One region of the Kitasatospora sp. NBC_01300 genome, then DNA from elsewhere that is predicted to be linked to it. Evidence: riboswitches for the same ligand, from Rfam matches in the RefSeq annotation. Region 1 holds a riboswitch; the other holds the start of a gene.
What was found. A riboswitch is a leader RNA that binds a small molecule or an ion and turns the genes downstream of it on or off. The one in region 1 is predicted to bind glycine.
Positions count from the first base shown of each region.

Region 1 (7,620 bases):
GGCCGAAGACCAGGCCCATCCAGAAGATCGACTTGTAGCTCCAGTGCTCCAGCAGGAGACCGGTCGCGACCAGGCCGAGGCCGGAGCCGACACCCATCGAGGCGCTGATGGCGGCGACGCCGCCGGTCACCTTCTGCTTGGGCAGCTCGTCGCGGACGATGCTGATCGCCAGCGGGAGCACGCCACCGCCGGCGCCCTGAAGGACACGGGCGACGACCAGCCAGGTGAAGGAGTGGGTGCTGACCGCCAGCGCCGAGCCGGCGACCAGACCGGCCAGCGAGATCAGCAGCATCGGCTTACGGCCCCGGAGGTCGCCGAAGCGGCCCAGCAGGGGAGTCAGCACGGCGGCGGAGAGCAGGTTGGCGGTCATCAGCCAGGTGATGCTGGACGCGGAGACGCTCAGTTCCTTGGCCAGCGAGGGCAGGATCGGGACGACCGCGGTCTGCACCACGCTGAACGACAGCATCGCCAGGATGAGGGCCGGCAGGACCCGGGCGCTGCTCTGCTTCTCGGCCGCGGTGGTGGGCTGTGGTGCCTCACTCACGGTTGCTTCCTCCCGTACATAGTGAATGAACTGAAGTAACCATGCCGGGAGATACTTCAGAGTGTCAAATATCCATTGGTGACGCTTTGGCAAAATCGAAGGATTCCGGCCGGGCGGCGACCGGGACGGAGGCATGCCGAGGGCCCCGGACCGAGGGGTCCGGGGCCCTGGGAGCGAGGGGTCAGGCGAACGGGCGCAGCACGGCCGGGCGGGGGGCCTCGGCCGCCGGGGTGGCCACCGGGGTCGTCGGGGCGGCGGCGGTGTTGTCGTGGATCTCGACGTGCTCGCGGCGCAGCTCGTCCCGGATCACCTCCTCGGCGGTGTAGCGCTCCACCACCAGGCGGACCCGCTCGATCGGGGTGAGGTACTTGCGGACCACCGGGCGCTCCTCGCGCAGGGTGACCTCCTCCACCGCCTCGGCGATCTCCTTCTCGGTGAGTGAGGCGCGCTCGGCCTCGCTCACCGGCATCCGCTCCACCCGGACGCGCTCGCGGACCACCGGGACGCGGCGCTCGACCTGCTCGCTGGTCACGTACTTGCGCAGCTTCGCGGTGCCCACGACGTGCCAGTCCGTGGTGATGTCCAGACGCTCCTCGCGGCAGGTGATCTCCACCGGGCCGTTGGGGGACGACGAAGCCGGGCCGGTCGAACGCTCCGAGGCCGGCGGGGCCACGGCCGAGTTCGTGGTCGCGGTGGTCGTCACGATCGGGGCGGGCTGCGGCTTGGGCTCGGTCGTCGTGTGGGCGGCCGCGGGTGCGGGGGTGTTGAGGGTCCGCACGTTGACCTCCGTCGCGGTGCCGGTGGGGTCGGCGGGGGTGGTGGTCGGGGCGGGGTCGAGGGTGTGGAAGGCGATGGGCTTCACGGGCTCGGCCGCCGGGGTGGTGCCGAAGTCGAGGTCGGGGCGCGCGGGGCGGTCGCCGTCCCGGCCGACCGACCGGTCACTCTCGCGGTCGACGGGCCGGTCACTCTCGCGGCCGACGGTCCGGTCGCCGTCCCGGCCGACCGGGCGGCCGTTCGCCGGGGTGTCCAGGCCGTAGTAGCGGTAGAGCTGGAGCTCCTGGGCGGGCGACAGGTGCTGGCCGACGCCGAAGTCCGGCGACTCCTTCACCAGCGACTTGTCGTACGGCACCCGGAGCTCGTCGCCGGAGAACTCGCTGGTGGTGAGCGGGACGAAGGCGTCCCGGCCGAAGATGCCGGTCCGGACGGCCGCCCACTCCGGCTGGCCGGTGGCGTCGTCCAGGTAGACCTCGTCGACCGTGCCGATCTTGTCTCCGTTGCGGTCGACCGCCTTGTGGCCGATGAGGTCCCGGGGATCGATATCGGTTTGCACTCTTTCCTCCAGTGCGCTGCGCCTGCGGAACTCCCGCAGGACCGTGGCCGGAGCACCCGTTCCGCCTGCCACTTCACACCAAAGGCCATGAATCGGACGGGCGCGACCGGGGTGCGCCGGACGGGCTCCGGGCTGGACCGTCCGGGGGACGCGCGTAGACCCGGAGTGGCCCGACGCGACCGTGATCGGGGGGCCTGCCGCTGGTACCCTGGGCGGCGACCGCCGAGCCCGCTCGGGAGAGTCCCCGGCCACGGAAAGTGCTGGTCGGGGCGCCGAAGGAGCAACTCCTCCCCGGAATCTCTCAGGCATCCGTACCGTGTGGGCTAGGTCACTCTGGAAAGCAGGGCAGGACCGTCGGCAGGGAGCCGACGGGCACCACCCTCACCGACGGTGCAAGCCGGCGGCGTGCCCACAGCGCGCCGTGCGGGTGAAGCTCTCAGGTCCCGATGACAGAGGGGGAGGCCTGTCGGGTTCGCCCGCCCGGGTCGAGCCGCTGTCCGCAGCGGCTCCGGCCGGCCGGCGTGCGCACCCCCGCCGGTCCGTGACCAGGAGGCCTCGACCACCATGAACGCCCAGCCGAACGCGGGACGCCCCACCGGCGCCTCGACCCTCACCGAGCTTGAGCTGGCCAGCCCCTTCGAGAACCGCCACATCGGCCCCGACGACGCCGCGCAGCAGAAGATGCTGGCGTCCATCGGCTACGGCTCGCTGGACGAACTCGCCGCCACCGCCGTTCCCGAGGCGATCCGCTCCATCACCGGCCTGGACCTGCCCGGCGGCCGCAGCGAGGCCCAGGTGCTCGCCGAACTGCGCGAGCTGGCGAGCCGCAACCAGGTGCTCCAGCCGATGATCGGCCTGGGCTACTACGGCACCTTCACCCCGCCGGTGATCCTGCGCAACGTCATGGAGAACCCGGCCTGGTACACCGCCTACACGCCGTACCAGCCGGAGATCTCCCAGGGCCGCCTGGAGGCGCTGCTCAACTTCCAGACCCTGGTCTCCGACCTGACCGGCCTGCCGACCTCCGGCTCCTCGCTGCTCGACGAGGGCACCGCGGCCGCCGAGGCGATGGCGCTGGCCCGCCGCGTCACCAAGGTCAAGGGCGGCGTCTTCCTGGTCGACGCCGAGACCCTGCCGCAGACCACCGCGGTGATCAACACCCGCGCGGTGCCGACCGGTGTCGAGGTCGTCGTCGCCGACCTGTCCGAGGGCATCCCGGCCGAGATCGCCGAGCGCGGCGTCTTCGGCGTGCTGCTCCAGTACCCGGGCGCCACCGGTGTGGTCCGCGACCTCGCCCCGGTCATCGAGCAGGCGCACGGCCTCGGCGCGATCGTCGCGGTCGCCGCCGACCTGCTGGCGCTGACCCTGCTCGCCTCGCCGGGCTCGCTCGGCGCCGACATCGCCTGCGGCACCTCGCAGCGCTTCGGCGTGCCGATGGGCTTCGGCGGCCCGCACGCCGGCTACCTGTCGGTGCGCGCCGAGTACGCCCGCTCGCTGCCCGGCCGCCTGGTCGGCGTCTCGGTCGACGCCGACGGCAACCGCGCCTACCGCCTGGCGCTGCAGACCCGCGAGCAGCACATCCGCCGCGAGAAGGCCACCAGCAACATCTGCACCGCCCAGGTGCTGCTCGCCGTCATGGCCTCGATGTACGCCGTCTACCACGGTCCGGACGGCCTGGCCGACATCGCCCGCCGCACCCACCGCTACGCGGCCGCCCTCGCCGAGGGCCTGCGGGCCGGCGGCGTCGAGCTGCTGCACGGCGAGTTCTTCGACACCGTCACCGCCGTCGTCCCGGGCCGTGCCGCCGAGATCGCGGCCGCCGCCCGCGCCAACGGCGTCAACGTCCACCAGGACGGCCCGGACCGGATCTCGGTCTCCACCGACGAGACCACCACCCGCGAGCACCTGGCCGCCGTCTGGGCCGCGTTCGGCGTCCCCGCGGTCGAGGTCGCCGAGGGCGCCGACGCGCTGCCGGCCGCGCTGCTGCGCCAGGACGAGTACCTGACCCACCCGGTCTTCCACAGCCACCGCTCGGAGACCGCCATGCTGCGCTACCTGCGCCGCCTGTCGGACCGGGACTACGCGCTGGACCGCGGCATGATCCCGCTGGGCTCCTGCACCATGAAGCTCAACGCGACCACCGAGATGGAGGCCGTCACCTGGCCGGAGTTCGGCCAGCTGCACCCCTTCGCGCCGATCGAGCAGGCCCAGGGCTTCCTCAGCCTGATCCGCGAGCTGGAGCGCCAGCTGGTCGAGGTGACCGGCTACGACGCCGTCTCGATCCAGCCGAACGCGGGCTCGCAGGGCGAGCTGGCCGGCCTGCTGGCCGTCCGCGCCTACCACCACGCCAACGGTGACACCCAGCGCGACGTCTGCCTGATCCCGTCCTCCGCGCACGGCACCAACGCGGCCTCCGCGGTGATGGCCGGCATGCGCGTGGTCGTGGTGAAGACCCTGGTCGACGGCGACGTGGACGTCGAGGACCTGAAGGCCAAGATCGAGCAGCACCGGGACAGCCTCTCCGTGCTGATGGTCACCTACCCGTCCACCCACGGCGTGTACGAGACCCAGATCACCGACATCTGCGCCCTGGTGCACGAGGCCGGCGGCCAGGTGTACGTGGACGGCGCCAACCTGAACGCCCTGGTCGGCCTCGCCAAGCCGGGCAAGTTCGGCGCGGACGTCTCGCACCTGAACCTGCACAAGACCTTCTGCATCCCGCACGGCGGCGGCGGCCCGGGCGTCGGCCCGGTCGCGGTGCGCGCCCACCTGGCGCCGTACCTGCCGAACCACCCGCTGCAGCCGGAGGCCGGCCCGGCCACCGGGGTCGGCCCGATCTCGGCGGCGCCGTGGGGCTCGGCGGCCATCCTGCCGATCTCCTGGGCGTACGTCCGGCTGATGGGCGGCGAGGGCCTCAAGCGCGCGACCCAGGTCGCGGTGCTGAACGCCAACTACATCGCCAAGCGGCTGGCACCGCACTTCCCGGTGCTCTACACCGGCCCCGGCGGGCTGGTCGCGCACGAGTGCATCATCGACCTGCGCCCGCTGACCAAGGAGACGGGCGTGACGGTGGACGACATCGCCAAGCGCCTGATCGACTACGGCTTCCACGCGCCGACGATGTCCTTCCCGGTGGCCGGCACGCTGATGATCGAGCCGACCGAGTCCGAGGACCTGCACGAGATCGACCGGTTCTGCGACGCGATGATCGAGATCCGGGCCGAGATCGACAAGGTCGGCTCGGGTGAGTGGGCGGCCGCGGACAACCCGCTGCGCAACGCCCCGCACACCGCCGCCGAGCTGGCCGGCGACTGGGCGCACGGCTACTCGCGGCAGGAGGCGGTCTTCCCGGCGGGCGTGAACCCGGCGGACAAGTACTGGCCGCCGGTCAGCCGGATCGACGGCGCGTACGGCGACCGCAACCTGGTCTGCTCCTGCCCGCCGCTGGAGGAGTACGGCGTCTGATCCGACCGGACGTACGGCAGGGCCCCGACGGCACGTACCGTCGGGGCCCTGCCCGTTGTCGTCGTCCGGCGGCTGCCCCCGCCGGTGCGGTCAGGCCGCGTGGGCGACGGTGCGGCGCGGTGCGATCACCCGGCCGTCGGGCAGCAGCTCTCCGGTGTCCTCGAACAGCACGACGCCGTTGCAGAGCAGGCTCCAGCCCTGCTCCGGGTGGCAGGCCACCGTGACGGCCGCCTCGCGGTCCTCGGACTCGGCCGACGGGCACTCAGGACGGTGCTGGCACATACGTACCCTCGCTTCGCTCTGCGATCCTCCCCCGTGGTGCGGCCGCCGGCGGAGCCGTCGGGAGCCGCCGCGGTAGCCGGATCCTGTCCGCGCACCGACCAGGTGTGGACCGGCGCTCAAGTGGGTAGGACAGGTGGTCCTTCCACGCTGGTTCCCAGTGTCGGCATCTGCGGTCGTGCGCGCAGGGATTTCGTGACATGCGCCACAACTCCCGGGTAGAGATCACCCGTTCAGGTGGGTCCGACGGGAAAAGGTGCACCGATGGGTCAGCTGCGGCATGGCCCGAGGAGGTCAGGGCGGATGGCCCGTCCGGGTGGTTCGGGCGGGCGAGGGCGACGCGCACGCCGCCGGGCCACCGGGTGGTGGCCCGGCGGCCCGGCGGCGTGGGGCCGGCTCAGGAGGAGCCGAGCAGCAGTGGCTTGGCGAGCGGCGCCCGGGCGAGCAGCGGCAGCAGCTCGCCGGCCGGGTAGGCGCGGTGCGCGGTGACGCCGAGCGGGGCCGGGGCCAGCGGGATCAGCTGGTCGGCGGCCGGGTCGGTGTCGGGGCCGTGCAGCCACAGTGCCGTCGCGTACTGCCCTGGGAAGGTCAGCAGCCGGGGCTGCTGGCGGGACCGGGAGCCCTGGGCGAGCTGCCAGGCCTGGCGCAGCGCCCGGACCGTCGAGTCGAGGTAGGGGCCGGCGGTGAAGTGCGAGAAGGTGTGGCCCTCGACGGCCTGGACGACCTCGGCGGCGGCGGCGACCTCGGCGCCGTCCTTGATCAGGAAGCGCCAGCCCGTCCGGCGGGCGGCGCGCAGCTCCGGGCGCGGCCCGTCCAGGACGTGGACGGCGAGCGGGTGCGTGGGGAGCAGCGTGCCGACCGGATGGCGCAGTGCTGCGGCGGCGGGTTGGCGCAGCGCGGTCTCCGAGTCGAGTGCGGCCAGGACGGCGCGCAGGGCGCTCGGCGGGGGCTGGGGGGTCTGCAGAGTCATGGCGGGGTCCGCCTCTCCGTGCGAGATCGGCGTGCGAGTGCGGCATACCGGCGTGGCGCGGCGTGTCATCGGTGACGGGACCTGGCCGTGTCCGGTTGTGCATGATCGCGGTGCCGGCGCGGTCGCCGCCGTCGACGAGGGGTTCGAGGCGGAGCGGGCCGGCCGGAGCGCAGTGCGAATTCTATCGAACAGGTGCGCAGGGTGACCTGTTTATCACAGGCGGTGGCGCCGGGCAAGTCGGCAGATCTGCTGAATATCCGTCAGTTTCCTTGCATTGCAAGCCAGTACAAGCATTCGGGTATCGATCTTCGAGGTGGGCATGATGCTTGCACGGTCGGGTCGGCCGGTGTCTCAGGAGGAGGGGACCGTGGGCGAGAAGGTCGTGGCGACTCGTGCTGATCTGGCGGACCGGCAGCTGTACCGGCGCAAGCTCCAAGCCTGCCTCGACGCGCTGGGGCGGATGCTGCGCGAGGACCGGTTCGACCGGCCGCGGGCGGTCATGGGCCTGGAGATCGAGCTCAACCTGGCCGACGAGGACGGCCTGCCGGCACTGCGCAACGCGCAGGTGCTGAGCGCGATCGGCTCCAGCGACTTCCAGACCGAACTGGGCCAGTTCAACGTCGAGGTGAACATCGTGCCGCACCGGCTGTGCGGGCACGTCTTCGAGGACCTGCGCGAGGAGCTCGAAACCGGGCTGCGCTACGCCGACCGGCGGGCCGCCGAGGCCGGTGCCCGGATCGTCATGGTGGGGATCCTGCCGACCCTGGAGCACGGTCACACCGGCCTGGACGCGATCTCCCACAACCCGCGCTACAGCCTGCTCAGCGACCAGATCCTGGCCGCCCGCGGCGAGGACATCGCGCTGGACATCGAGGGTGTCGAACACCTCCAGCTGGAGACCATCACCATGGTGGCCGAGGCCGCCGCGACCTCCCTGCAACTGCACCTGCAGGTGACCCCGGAACGCTTCTCCTCGGTGTGGAACGCGGCCCAGGCGATCTGCGGGGCGCAGCTCGCGCTCGGCGCCAACTC
Region 1 is NZ_CP108408.1:6,647,548-6,655,167, forward strand. Features, by position in the region: gene OG556_RS29045 (MFS transporter) at 1-544, opposite strand, end outside; gene OG556_RS29050 (DUF2382 domain-containing protein) at 726-1,406, opposite strand; partial or broken gene OG556_RS29055 (PRC-barrel domain-containing protein) at 1,512-1,874, opposite strand; glycine riboswitch at 2,098-2,201, shown strand; gene gcvP (aminomethyl-transferring glycine dehydrogenase) at 2,439-5,339, shown strand; gene OG556_RS29065 (DUF5999 family protein) at 5,430-5,621, opposite strand; gene OG556_RS29070 (hypothetical protein) at 6,016-6,588, opposite strand; gene OG556_RS29075 (glutamate--cysteine ligase) at 6,956-7,620, shown strand, end outside.

Region 2 (7,620 bases), 3.9 Mb from region 1:
AGACGACGCCGGTGGCGACGCCGGAGACCAGCCAGAGCACGGCCGCGCCGACGGCGAGCGAGAGGGTGATCGGGACGCGCTTGATCAGCTCGGGCCAGACCTCCAGGTGGTTCTTGAAGGAGTAGCCGAAGCACGGTACGTGGCAGGTGACCGGGTCCGGGCCGAACTTGTACTCGGCGCCGCTGACCAGGCCCTTGAGGAAGTTCCAGTACTGGGTGTACAGCGGCTGGTCGAACCCGAGGTTCTTCTTGACCGCGGCGATCGCCTCGGGGGAGGGGTTCTTCCCGACGTACTGCGTGGCCAGTTGGTCGGTGGTCTCGCCGGCGATGCGCGGGAGCAGGAAGAAGATCGCGAAGGTGACAGCGCTGACCACCAGCAGCAGCACGACGGCCGCGAAGATCCTGCGGATGATGTAGGCAAACACAGTTGGGCGGCTCCGGCGGCCCGCCGCCGTCCGGGGTCTTCCGGACGGCGGCGGGCGGCCGCTGCCTTCACCTGCCTTCAGGGATGTGGAGCCAGGCTCTTTACTTGGTGGTGCCGATGTTCAGGTAGTCGTACTCACCCGAGAAGCCCGAGGTGGACACCAGGTTGGTGGCGTTGTCCGGGCGGTACAGGAAGACCTTGAAGTAGGTCAGCGGGACGTAGACCGCCTGGTCCATGATCTTCTTGTCGATCTGGCCGTAGATCTTCTCGCGCGCCGACTGGTCGGTGTTGGTGATGGCGTCGTCGAGCAGCTTGTTGACCTCGGGGTCGTTCAGCTGGGCCAGGTTGCTGTTGCCGGAGGCCTTGATGGCGCGGCCGTCGGAGATCTGCTGCAGGAAGCCGTAGCCGGTCGGCCAGTCGGCGCTCCACTGCATCATCATCAGACCGATGTTGTGGTCCTGGGTGAACTGCGGGACACCGGCCGCGTCCGAGAAGTACTTGCCCTGCGCGTACTTCTGGATCTCGACGTTGATGTTGATCTTCTTCAGCGCGGCCTGGATCGCGGTCGCGGCCTGGACCTCCGGGTCGCGCTCGGTGCGGGCGGTGATCACCGTGCTGAAGCCGTCCGGCTTGCCGCAGGCCTTGAGGGCGTCCTTGGCCTTGGCCTCGTCACCCTTGTTGCCGTTGGTCGCCCAGGTGTTGAAGTCCTGGTGGCCCGGGACGTCCGGCGGGATCACCGTGTTGGCGATCTGGCCGCGGATCGGGCCGCCGAGCGTGGTCTGCACGGAGACCTTGTCGATCGCGTACTGGACGGCCTTGCGGCACTCCAGGTTGTCGAACGGCGCGACCTTGCTGTTGATCGCGACGTACGCCAGGCGGCCGCCGTAGGCGTTGTCGGTGTTCGCCTTGAGCTTCTGGTTCTGCAGGATCTGCGCCTGGGTCTGCGGGTCGACGCCGCTGCCGACCAGGTCGACCTGGGCGTTGCCCGCGATCAGGTCCTTGTCGATGGTGGACTGCTCCATGCCCATCCGGACCACGATCTTGTCCGCGAGCTGCTTGCGGATCGGGTCGGTGCTCGCGTCCCAGTTGGTGTTCGGCACCAGGGTGAGCTGCTTGCCGTCCTCGTAGGACTCGAACTTGTAGGCACCCGAGGCGACCACGTGCTTCACGTAGCCGGCGCCGTCGTCCTTGGCCTGCGGGACCGGCACGGTCTGCGGGGAGCCGACCAGGTAGTCGAAGTCCGCGAACGGCTGCTTCAGGTGGAAGACGATGGTCTGGTCGTCCGGCGTCTCGATCGAGTTCAGGCCACCGGTCTTGTCCTTGTACGGGCCCTGGTACGGGGTCTCGTTGTCGACCAGCAGGTCGTGGAAGTAGGTGGGGCCGTTGGAGTTCACGTCCGGCGCGAAGTTGGAGCGCTCGACGGCGTACTTGACGTCCTTGGAGCTGATCGCGGTGCCGTCGTCGAACTTCAGGCCCGCGCGCAGCTTGTACGTCCAGGTCAGGCCGTCCGCGCTGACCTTGCCCAGGCTCTCGGCGAGGTCCGGGACCAGCTTGTTGCCGTTCGAGCCGGCGCCCGGGGCGAAGGTGGTCAGCGGACGCCCGTACAGGCGCGAGAAGTTGTAGATGTAGGCGTAGTACGTGTTGCCCGGGTCGAAGGAGTCCGGGGCGCCCTTCATCTCGTAGGTGACCGTCCCGCCCTTCTTGTCCGAGGCGTTGACGATGCCCTTGGTGGCGGCGTCGGCACCGCCGCCACCGGCGCTGCTGCCGCTGGCGGAGGAGGACGAGCCGGAGCCCTTGCTGCCGGAGGTGCAGCCGGTCACGATCAGGACCGCGGCGGCTGCCGCCGCGGTCAGGGCGACGGTACGGGACCTGCGCATGGGTGAGATCAACCCCTTGAGGATGGGAAGGAGGGAGGGCCTGACGTTGCGTCAGTTGCTCTTGGGATCGAGGGCGTCACGCAGCCCGTCGCCGAGCAGGTTGAAGGCGAGCACGGTGAGGAAGATCGCCAGACCGGGGACCACCATGTACTGGGGGTCCACCTGGTAGTACTTGATCGCGTCCTGGAGGATCCCGCCCCAGGAGGCCTGCGGCGGCTGGATGCCGACGCCGAGGAAGCTGAGGCCGGCCTCGAAGAGGATGTTGGTCGGGATCAGCAGGGTCGAGTAGACCAGGATCGGACCGACCAGGTTCGGCAGCAGTTCCTTGAACAGGATGAACGGGCCTCGGGCGCCCAGGCTGCGGGCCGCGTGGACGAACTCCCGCTCGCGCAACGACAGCGTCTGTCCGCGCACGATCCGGCCCATGTAGGGCCAGTTGAAGAAGCCGATCACGAAGATCAGCACCATGATGTGCAGCGGGAGGCCGTGCAGGCCGAACGCGCCGCCCTGCAGCGAGGTCGAGATCGCGATGGCGAAGAGCAGCAGCGGGAAGGCGAGGAAGACGTCCATGATGCGGCTGATCACGGTGTCCACCCAGCCGCCGTAGTAGCCGGCCATGACACCGAGCACGGTGCCGATCGTGTTCGACAGCAGGGTCGCGCCGAAGGCGACCAGCAGGGAGACCCAGGAGCCCTCGATCACGCGGGAGAGCAGGTCACGGCCCTGGAGGGGGTCGACGCCGAGCGGGTGGTCCCAGCTCATCCCGCCCCAGTCACCGAGCGGGATGCCGCCCAGGTTGGCGTCGAGCAGGTCCTGGTTCAGGGCGTCGGGGTCGAGGCCGAACAGGGCCTCGATGGGCTTGGCCAGTACGGCCAGCAGGATCAGCAGGATCACCACGACGCCGCCGGCGACGGCGAGTTTGTCGCGCTTGAAGCGGGTCCAGGCGATCTGGCCGAGGGAGCGGCCCTCGATCTTCTTGGCCGGGCTCGCGGGGGCGGGTGCCTCCGGTTCGTTCCCGGTGGTTGCGATGGGTGCGGTCATGGTCAGTTGGTCCCCTCGCCGACGGTGGCCGGCCCACGGGCGCCGGTCACCGGTTCGGCGGTACGGCTGCGGACGTGCGGAGGTGCTTGGAACGGGTGTTCGCGGCAGTACGTCGTGCACGGGTACTGCCCCAACGCGGGATGGGCTTCGCGTGGTTCTGGCGGTCGGCGTGCGCGTTCACCTTCGTGGGGTTCCCAGTACGCGCGGTGCGTTGCGCAGAACTCTCTGCCATCCGAACTGGCTTGCGCCAGCCCTGACAACCGACAGATGCCCAACTGTGATCTGTGCGCATGCACCTCCTACGTCTTCGGCATATCCCTCTTCACACGGGTGCAACTGGCGTGTCAAGGTGATCGACGGTAACGGCCGGAAGTTCGCCCGGAAAGCACCGAAGCCGACCTGATGCAAGATCAAGTCGGCTTCTGGAGAAAGGTTTTGGTTGTCAGCGCCCCGGGTATCCGGGCCACGGCTGCTGCGGCTGCCCGGTCCAGCCCGGCGCGGGCTGCTGCGTGCCGTAGCCGTAGCCCGGCCCCTGCTGCGCGGGGTACGGCGGAGGCGGCACCGGCGGGTACGGGCCGGTCGGCGGGCGCCCCGCCTCCCGGTCGAAGAACGGGCGCGCATGGGCCCGCATCCACAGCGCCACCGGGTCGTACTCGTCCGCCATCGCCACGGTGGACACCGCCAGCCCCTCCGGGGCCACCGCGATCGCCCGCTGCATCAGCGCCCGCACGGCCTCCACCGCCGGCGGCGAACTCTCGTACAGCTCCAGGCCGATCGCCAGGTACGGCTCCCCCACGGCCGGCTGCACCCAGGCCCGGCGCAGCGCCCGCACCGCGCGCACCTCACCGGCCTGCCGCTCCAGCAGCGCGAAGAACGGCTGGGCGTTCAGCTGCGGCTCGCTCAGCTTCAACGGCCCGGCCGGCAGCCGGTCCAGGCCCGCGGCGATCCGCCGCAGGTCCGCCCAGGGCACCCCGACCCCGCCGCCGGGCGCGTGCGGGTTGAGCCACAGGCCCCAGCGGGTCCGGTACAGCGAAGCGGCGATCTCCCGCCCGGAGATGACCTCGTGGGCCCGCGCCCAGCCGGACGACGCCAGCTGCTCGGACGAGGTGACGGCCGGCGCGTAGCCGTGGCCGCTGATCTCCATGTTCCCGTACTGGGCGTCGGCGCTGCCCGGCGTGCCGTGCCACAGCAGCATCCAGACCTGGCCGTCGGCCAGTGCGTGCAGCAGTTGCTCGTACGCCTCGTAGCGCTCCGGCGCGACCTCGCGCAGGGCGCGCTCCAGCGCGCCCGGATCCGCTCCGGGGCGCCCGGCGGGTGCCTGGCCCCAGGGCCCCGGTGCACCGCCCGCTACCGCTCCCGCACTCATGCGCCCACCTCGCCGCGCCTCTTTCCTCAAGCCTGCCGGTCCGTCGGCCGTCTGCACGCACCCTATGGCGCGGCACCGGCCACCGCCACGGCGACGTGCCTCCGATACGAACCCCGCTCAACCCCGCGCGTAGAAAGGGAGTACCCGGGTGAGCAGCCACTCGACCACCGGGTCATCGGCGAGATCGAGCAGTACGAGGTGGACGCCCCCCGGCAGCGGCGCGGTTCCCAGCGCTCGGCCGAGCGCCTCGTTCACCGCACCCGGGTCGGCCGGGGCCGTCTGGTCCAGCTGGACGCCCACGAACATCACGGTCGGCTCGCCCTCGATGCTGGCGAGCGCCCGGCGTGCGGTCAGCACTCCGGGCAGGGCGGACAGTTCGACCCGGCAGGCGGCCAGGAAGTGCTCCGGGTCCTCCCCCGGCACCGGCTCGCGCAGCGCCACCCGGCCACCGGTCGGCGCCTCCGGGCCCTGACCCCGGTCCTGGCTCCGACCCTGGTTGCGGCCCTGCTCCTGGTCGGCCAGGCGCTCCTCGCGCGGGCCGCGCCGCAGCTCCGCCACACCCTGCGGCGGCACCGGGATGCCCACCGCCGCCTCCGGGTTGACCGCGATGCCCACGCCCAGCGGCAGCCCGCGGGCGAACTCCCAGACCGGCGCCACCGCGAAGGCCATCCCCGGCGCCTGCCGCAGGAACACCTCCTGCGAGGAGAACACCGGTACGTACGGCTCGCCGGCCAGCTCGATGGTCGGCAGGTCCAGCGCGGGCCCCTGCGGGTCGCCGCCGGCCGGCAGCGGGATCCACACCTGGCTGCGGGCCAGCACCTCGATCACCCGCGGCGTCGCACCCGGGTCGCCCAGCGCGGCGGTCAGCACCTGCTCCAGCTCGTTGGCCGGCCACCCGCCGCCCGGCGGCGCCGACTCCGGCCCGCCCCACCCCTGCTGCTGCTCCACCGGGTACCCCATGCGCGCCTGATCCGCCCTCTGCCGGTCGGCCGCCCTCTGCTGCGCCGACGCGCAGCAGTCTAGGGCTGCGTCCGTGGTGGCGGGGTGTGACCGGGTCCCCTCTCCCGCCGTCGGCGCGGACGTGCCATGATGTGCGCGTTCGACGGCGCGGCGCGCCGGCGGACCGACAACTCCATACCGGCCGCTCGAACCCGCGCGGGAGAGCCCGGAGTGCCCCGTCAGGCGGCACAGCCGGCGCCGAAGGAGCAACTCCTCCCCGGAATCTCTCAGGCCCCCTTACCGCACGGGTTAGGCACATCTGGAAAGTGGCGCACGGCCCTGTCGCGCGCCCACCCACGGTGCAAGCCACCATGCTGTCCTGGATGCTGGAAACAGCTGCGGGCGCGTGGGCGGTGAAGCTCTCAGGTTCGACGACAGATGGGGAGACCCACGCCGCCGCATGCCCGCGCGCAGGGTCGGCCCCCGAGCGGGTCCGGTTCCGGCGCGTGCACCCATGAGTGCCCCGACCGAGGAGTTCCAGGCCATGTCGTCCCTCCGCCTCACCGCGCTCGACGCGCTGCACCGCGCCCTCGGCGCGACCATGACCGACTTCGCCGGCTGGGACATGCCGCTGCGCTACGGCAGCGAGCGCGAGGAACACCTCGCCGTCCGCACCCGGGCCGGGCTGTTCGACCTCTCCCACATGGGCGAGATCACCGTCACCGGCCCGCAGGCCGGCGAGATGCTGGACCACGCGCTGGTCGGCTTCGTCTCCGCGCTGGGCGTGCTGCGCGCCCGCTACACCATGATCTGCGCCGAGGACGGCGGCATCCTGGACGACCTGATCGTCTACCGCCTGCGCGAGGACGCCTTCCTGGTCGTCGCCAACGCCTCCAACGCCCAGCTGGTGCTGGACGAGCTGATCGCCCGTGCCAAGGGCTTCGACGCCGTCGTCACGGACGACCGCGACACCTACGCGCTGATCGCCGTCCAGGGCCCGGAGGCCACCGCGATCCTGGCCGGGACCACCGACGCCGACCTGCCCGGCCTGAAGTACTACGCGATCCTCCCGGCCCAGGTCGCCGGCCGCGACGTGCTGCTCGCCCGGACCGGCTACACCGGCGAGGACGGCTTCGAGATCTTCTGCAACCCGGGCGACGCCGAGGGGGTCTGGCAGGCGCTGACCGCCGCCGGCGAGGGCCGCGGCCTGGTCCCGTGCGGCCTGTCCTGCCGCGACACGCTGCGCCTGGAGGCCGGCATGCCGCTGTACGGGCACGAGCTCTCCACCGACCTGACCCCGTTCGACGCGGGCCTGGGCCGGGTCGTGCGCTTCGACAAGACCACCAACGAGGGCACCTTCGTCGGCCGCAAGGCGCTGGAGAAGGCCGCCGCCGAGGCCGAGGCCAACCCGCCGCGGGTGCTGGTCGGCCTGGTCTCCGAGGGCAAGCGCGTCCCGCGCGCCGAGTACACCGTGGTCTCCGCCGACGGCGCCCCGATCGGCCGGATCACCTCGGGCGCCCCGTCCCCGACCCTGGGCCGGCCGATCGCGATCGCCTACGTGGACGCGGCCCACGCCGCCCCCGGCACCACCGTCGCGGTGGACGTGCGCGGCAAGCACGAGCCGGTCGAGGTCGTGGCGCTGCCGTTCTACAAGCGCGCCCGCTGAGGCCCAGCCCTCCCCGTAGACCCCGTGGACCCGGGCCCGCACCATGCCCGACCCGGGCTCGGGCCACGCCAGGCCCAGGTCCGACCCGGGCCTGGACCGTGCCTGGACCGTGCCTGGACCACGCCTGATCCACGCCTGATCCACGTCGAAGCCGTCCGTGCGGCGGCCCGCTTCGTCGTACCCGCTTCCCATCCTGGAGAATGACGCCATGAGCAACCCCCAGCACCTGCAGTACACCAAGGAGCACGAGTGGCTGACCGCCATCGAGGGCGGTGTCTCCACGGTCGGCATCACCGCCCACGCGGCCG
Region 2 is NZ_CP108408.1:2,739,182-2,746,801, forward strand. Features, by position in the region: gene OG556_RS12120 (ABC transporter permease) at 1-424, opposite strand, end outside; gene OG556_RS12125 (ABC transporter substrate-binding protein) at 525-2,300, opposite strand; gene OG556_RS12130 (ABC transporter permease) at 2,352-3,341, opposite strand; gene OG556_RS12135 (enhanced serine sensitivity protein SseB C-terminal domain-containing protein) at 3,784-4,707, opposite strand; gene OG556_RS12140 (enhanced serine sensitivity protein SseB C-terminal domain-containing protein) at 4,825-5,667, opposite strand; glycine riboswitch at 5,854-5,959, shown strand; gene gcvT (glycine cleavage system aminomethyltransferase GcvT) at 6,191-7,312, shown strand; gene gcvH (glycine cleavage system protein GcvH) at 7,521-7,620, shown strand, end outside.
Region 2: linked by a shared signal. The riboswitch ahead of gcvT (glycine cleavage system aminomethyltransferase GcvT) and the one ahead of gcvP (aminomethyl-transferring glycine dehydrogenase) in region 1 are both predicted to bind glycine.